2 regions of the Peribacillus sp. Hz7 genome follow, and region 1 is predicted to be linked to the other one. Evidence: predicted binding sites of a transcription regulator. Region 1 holds the regulator's gene; the other holds the start of a gene.
What was found. Region 1 encodes Rex, which represses fermentation and respiration genes when NADH is low (regulators of the CRP and FNR family bind a similar motif). Its sites were predicted from a motif close to TTGTGAAATATTTCACAA; they were not measured.
Positions count from the first base shown of each region.

Region 2: the regulator Rex is predicted to act here: its motif matches at 1,459-1,476, upstream of ACE199_RS13145 (AtpZ/AtpI family protein).

Region 1 is NZ_JBHHJV010000020.1:4,773-7,989, forward strand. It holds gene ACE199_RS19250 (ABC-F family ATP-binding cassette domain-containing protein) at 1-971, opposite strand, end outside; gene ACE199_RS19255 (redox-sensing transcriptional repressor Rex) at 1,377-2,063, shown strand; gene ACE199_RS19260 (YdiK family protein) at 2,185-2,391, opposite strand; gene ACE199_RS19265 (CPBP family intramembrane glutamic endopeptidase) at 2,388-3,110, opposite strand.
Region 2 is NZ_JBHHJV010000008.1:147,291-150,507, reverse strand. It holds gene atpB (F0F1 ATP synthase subunit A) at 1-693, opposite strand, end outside; gene ACE199_RS13150 (ATP synthase subunit I) at 716-1,084, opposite strand; gene ACE199_RS13145 (AtpZ/AtpI family protein) at 1,102-1,314, opposite strand; gene ACE199_RS13140 (S8 family serine peptidase) at 1,536-3,217, opposite strand, start outside.

The DNA.
Region 1 (3,217 bases):
TTCTCAATTTGAAAAGAGAAAGAAGCGGATTTTTGATCGCCTTGGGGTCTATCTAAAATCTCCATTTTCTCAAGCTGTTTTCGTCTGCTTTGTGCTCGTTTGGTGGTAGAAGCTCGTGTAATATTTCGTTGGACAAAATCACGCAGCTTTTCAATTTCTTCTTGCTGCTTTTCAAATTGCTTCATATCTCGTTCGAAATCTTCCGCTTTTCTGATTAAATAAGAGCTGTAATTGCCGTGATATTTTTTCATTGAGTGTCGTGAGATTTCATATACTTGATTAACAACTTTATCAAGGAAGTATCGGTCATGAGAAACAATGAGTACAGCACCTTGATAGCCTTGTAAATATTGTTCAAGCCAAGAAAGTGTTTCAATATCTAGATGGTTTGTCGGTTCATCCAGGATTAAAATATCTGGTTTTGTTAAAAGTAATTTACCAAGGGCCAGTCTTGTCTTTTGACCCCCGCTTAAGGTGGAGATAGGTGTAGAAGGGTCAAAGCTGCCAAATTGAAGCCCGTGCAAAACAGAGCGAATATCTGCTTCATATTGATAGCCGCCGGACTCTTTAAATTGAACTTGCAGGGCATCATATTCACTCAGTACTTTTTGATAAACGGCTTCATTAGAGAAAATATCTGGATTTGCCATCTTTTCTTCTAATTGGCGTAAGGTTTGCTCTTGTGAAATGAGATGGTTAAATACGGTTAACATTTCATCCCAGATGGATAGTTCTGATTCAAGGCCTGTATCTTGGGCCATATAGCCGATTGTGACCCCTTTTGGTTGAATAATTTCTCCACCATCATAAGACAACTGTCCAGCAATAATTTTTAATAGTGTAGATTTCCCAGCACCGTTACGACCTACTAGAGCAATCCGGTCTTTATGTTGAACTTCGAGCTTCATATTCGATAGAATGAGTTCCGCTCCGTAATATTTAGATACTTGATTAACTTGTAATAAAATCATGAATTTCACCTCAGGTAGCATTATCCCGAACAAATTGTTATAGAACGTCTATCAGTTTTCAGATATACTGTTTTTTGACTCTAGACGTTTAAGCTTTTCTTCTTAGTGTACCGTATCATTGAACTTATCGGCAATAGAATGGTTATTTCGTTTCAAAACAAGATGTTACATTATGTGGAATAATGGTGTATGATTTATAATAGGGATATTATAACGTAAGATTGTACACTTTCGAACATAGTGCAGTTTATTAAGAGTAAGATGACAGAGTCCCCATTGTTTTTAGAAGAACGAGCAAGTTGGGAATGGAAGCGTTATCAGTGATATTTTGAATGCATATCATGCTTCTATGGAATATAGGCAGAAGAATAGATTGAAAAGCGCGTGTGAAAGCGAGGGAGAATAATGAATCAAGGACAATTAAAAATACCGCAGGCTACGGCCAAAAGACTACCCTTGTATTATCGATTTTTACAAAACCTACATTCCTCTGGGAAACAAAGGGTTTCTTCAGCAGAGTTGAGTGAAGCTGTTAAGGTAGATTCAGCAACGATACGTCGTGACTTTTCGTACTTTGGCGCACTTGGAAAAAAAGGATATGGATATAATGTTAATTATTTATTATCATTTTTTAGAAAAACATTGGATCAAGATGAAGTGACGAAAGTAGCGTTAATTGGTGTAGGGAATCTAGGTACTGCTTTTTTAAATTATAATTTCTTGAAAAATAATAATACAAAAATTAGTATGGCTTTTGATGTGGATGAAAGAAAAGTCGGTACGAATATAGCCAATGTTCCGATTTATCATATGGATGAAATTGAGAGCCGTCTACAAGGAGAGCATGTTACAGCTGCAATCTTAACCATTCCAGCGCATGTGGCTCAGCCCGTTACAGATCGTTTAATTGCTGCTCAAGTAAAAGGAATTTTAAACTTTACCCCAGCACGATTAAATGTACCTTCTTCTATTAGAATTCATCATATCGACTTGGCTGTTGAATTACAGTCATTGATTTACTTCCTGAAACATTATCCAGTATTAGAAGAAGAAACCGCTGATATAGAGGATGGAATACCAATAAATAAATAAATAAATATATTCTTAAGGCTAATGAAACGATTTTTGGTTCATGCATATGAAACCGTGTACATGAGTTGAAGATGAACAGTGTCTAACATAGCCAAAGAAATAAGCAGCTGATGACAGCTGCTTATTTCTTCTTTTGAATCGATTTTATTTTTACATGTAGTAAAAGCATTCGGATACCGGAGCCGAAGTCCAATGTAGCAATAAAGATAAGGAAATAAGCAAAGAATCCCCAACCTGATGATGTGACAGTTTGGATGGCGAAAGCAGTGAATACGATACCTAAACATATATAAATAATGCTTAGTTTTAAAGGTGATTGATGTCTCATAAAAATCCTCCGATGAAAGCTTGCATATTTTGCATGAAATTTTGGATGTCTTCATAATACATTTGCAAAATGACAACGAATGTATTCATAGATACATGAGCAATAATTGGGACTAGAATTCGTTTCGTCTGTACATAAAGGAAAGCGAAGGTAAAGCCCATTGCCGAATATAATAACAAATGCTCTAGTTCCATATGTGCTAAACCAAAAATGATGGAGCTAATCAAAGCTGCAATAAAGAAATTAAATCGCTTATATAAGGAACCGAAAATAACTTTTCGGAAAATAATTTCTTCTAATATGGGACCAATAATAGAACTCACTACTATCATTAATGGAATCTTATCAATGACAGATAAAATTTCTTGCGTATTCGCTGATTGAGTTTGAATGCCAATCCACTGTTCAATTGTAATCGCGATACTTTGTGCAAAGAAAGCGAGAAAGACTCCACATATTGCCCAAAAGGTAGAAAGGGAGATGGACGCTTTATCGCGAGTGAGTGCTGATTCTTTCATATCATGTCGCATGAAAAAGAGAGTAAGCAGAAGAGCTAATAAAAAACTAAAAATGGACCAGTAAGCAAAAGCTGTTAATCTCAATTCTCCACTAGGTACTCCTAACGTTTTTCCAATGAACATAAAGAGCGGCAGTCCAATAAATCCAGAGAGCTGCATGGCAAGATACGTAATAATGACATACCAGTATTCTTTTCTCAAAAATAATTCTCCTTTAAGTGAAATCATTCATGCATAGGTACAGTGAAAATGGTATCAAAAAATATTGAATAACTCCACTTTTATAGGTGCTATTCAATCATATTTGT
Region 2 (3,217 bases), on a different contig from region 1:
AGAAAGATAAACCATCGTTAACATAGTGAAGATAAACGCTTGAATGGAACCGACAAAGACACTGAATCCTTGCCAAGCTAACATTGGTAAAACAGCACCAAGTGCACCAAACACACTACTTGTTCCTAATCCTACAAGTAAGCTTAATAGCAACTCACCCGCATAGATATTCCCGTAAAGACGCAGACCTAACGTTAACGTGTTAGAGAACTCTTCAATTACTTTTAACGGGAATAAGAATCCCATTGGCTGAACATAAGTTTTCGCGTAAGCTTTTCCGCCTCGCATTTTAATACCATAATAATGAGTTAATCCCATTACCATTACGGCTAATGTTAACGTAATCGCTGGATCGGCTGTAGGTGATTTCCACCATAATTCATGCCCGACTACAACCGCAAACGGTAACCCCAACATATTGGATACAAAGATGTACATGATTAATGTCATCCCTAACATAAGGAAACGACCACCTGTACGCCAATCCATATTGCTGTTGATGATATTTTTAACAAAATCCATAACCCACTCAATGAAGTTTTGGATTCCCGTTGGCTTCATCGCAAGTTGACGAGTTGCCGCTACAGCGATAATAAAGACTATAAGACTTGCGACAGTAATCATAAGGACGTTGGCCAAATTAAAATATATCCCGGTATCCATAAGTTCCCACAAAGGAGCTTCATGATTCAACAGTATTCACCTCTCTTCTTTACTAGCGACGTAAAATTTGTATAAAATAATCTATCATAATGACAAAATAGGCTGTCATTAATCCCATAACCACACTTGCTATTTGAAACTTGTCAGGATACTGTAAAGCGATCACCGCAGCTAGGGCTCCTACTGACATTCTTGTCACGCTGCCAAGGGACTTCATCTTTCTGCCTGCTGCTGCTGCCTCAGTGAATTTTCTGTTTTTTTTGACCATTGACCAGAAATTAATTAGGCTACACGTTGTTCCAAGCATAAGTCCTTGGAAAATTGTATCATACGGAGTAAATGCTGCTCCTAGTATGTAAATACTCAATAAATACAAAATGTACTTTCGTTGCCTAATGAACATAGTATCTAATTCTGGCATGTTGTCATATAATCTCCCTAGAAATATTGTCGAACTGTGCTGAGCATTGCAATAATGCCGGTAGCAAGTCCTATTAGAAGGCCTACCACTAAAAGCAGCGGTTCGGTATTAAATGTGCTATCAAGCCATTTTCCAAAGAAAATACCTATCAAGATTGGACCGACTAATTGTGAAAGAATCACTGAAATCAATGCCATGGCCTTAAATGGGTGGCGCTTGTTCTGACTCATAATCGCATCCTCGTGGTTGAATTTGGTGATGGATAAATCAAGGAAGAAAGTGGTATTCAAACGACATTTTTCGCACTTGAAAACCCTCTCATTTCATATCCTTAGTTAGCATACAATAGGCTAGAATCAATGTCAATGAGTGGTTAGTGAAATTTGTCACAGATTCGTAAGTTTTAACGAATTGTTCACATCTTTTGTCGAATTTTGACTTGACAACCTTTTTAATCGATGTGTATCATCGTTTCAATTCGATCTTCCCTTGTGCCTCTTTTGGCAAAAATAATTGCTTTATATATCCCAGATGGCGGTAGTTTCTTTCCTTTTACTTCTCGTTTAATAAGTCCTGGCGGGACCGTTTTTTTCCAGTCCATAAACCCAACAAAGGCTAAGCTATCTGCATCATACAGGGCAATGCCAAATTCATCTGCTCCACGAGGTAAATACATTTCATAGCGATACGTGCCTATTTTATCTCCTTGACCAAATTCAAATCCCATAATTCTAGGGTAATCCGGTTCTTCTTTTACATACAAGAATGGCAAGTTGATTTTCCTAGTTCCTTCCATTAAAATAAGATATCCGTCATAGACCCCTTTCTTCATTTCAGATGGGTTTATTTGTAATCCAACCATCAACTTTTTCTTTTCACCCGGCTGAACGGTAAAGATCGTTGGCAAATCCCAAGTAATACCTGGTTCTTTTAACGGCATACGAAACGAATAATGCTGCTCTGCAGGCCCCGTATTTTCTACCACAATTTCTTCTTGATGTTCGTCAATCCCTTCTTTTCGTGTATACATCCCAAACGAAAGAGAACTCGGATACAACAAAGTATCTGCCTTAAGAGCTTCCGCAATCTGCAACCGGCCTGCCCCTTGTTCAAACGTATGATACCAGTCTCGACTCTTATTCTTTAAAGGCTTGGCTGTTGTCATCAAAGCTGATTTAATTTGGTTTGGTGTCCAATTAGGGTGAGCTTGCAGCAATAGAGCACAAGCTCCAGCAACATGGGGAGCTGACATACTTGTTCCAGCAAGTTCCGTATATCCATTAGGAATCGTACTATAAATCCCGACACCTGGAGCGAGAATATCAGGTTTAATATCCCAGCTTACGGTCACTGGCCCCCTTGAGCTAAAATCAGCTAGTCTATCTTGTTCCTTTCGATAAACAAAGCGGACGGTCTGGCCTTCTTTATTAGAAATCATCCTTTTGATGCGCTCTCCATCCTTTTTTGGAATCGTTGCTGCAGGAAAGTTGACATCTTTCCCTAACCCAGCTGTAAAAGACCCTTTTGTATTATTAAAAATAATGACAGCCTTAGCTCCTGCTTTTTTTGCATTTTTCACTTTATCCAAAAAACTTAATTTCCCTCGTTGAATAAGAACAATTTTCCCTTGAACACCTTTTAATTCTTTTCGTTCGCCAAGTCCACCATCTACTATGTTTTCTGAGGAAGCGATAGACCACTCTTTTGCCCCTTGTACAGGCAGCAGACTTACTTCTTGTTTCTCTGTTCCGAGCCCATATATAAGGTATGGAACTTTCATCGGTGGTGTAGAGGCTCCAACAGATATCGCCTTTTCTGATGTTCCCGGAGAACCGACTGTCCAAACGGCTGGGCCTGAATTGCCGTTTGAAGTAACCGCAACAATACCTTGATCTACGGCTTTATTCAGAGCCAAAGATATTGGTAAATCCGGACCATTCACTTCATTGCCAAGTGACAAATTTAACACATCGACCCCATCTTCAATAGCGGCATCAATCGCTAACAACACTTGCTCTGTATCCCCCGATCCTCCTGGTCCTAAAGCACGGTAAGCATAAATTTCAGCTTCAGGGGCAACTCCTTTCACCTTTCCGTTTGCTGCAATAATTCCAGCAACATGTGTCCCATGAA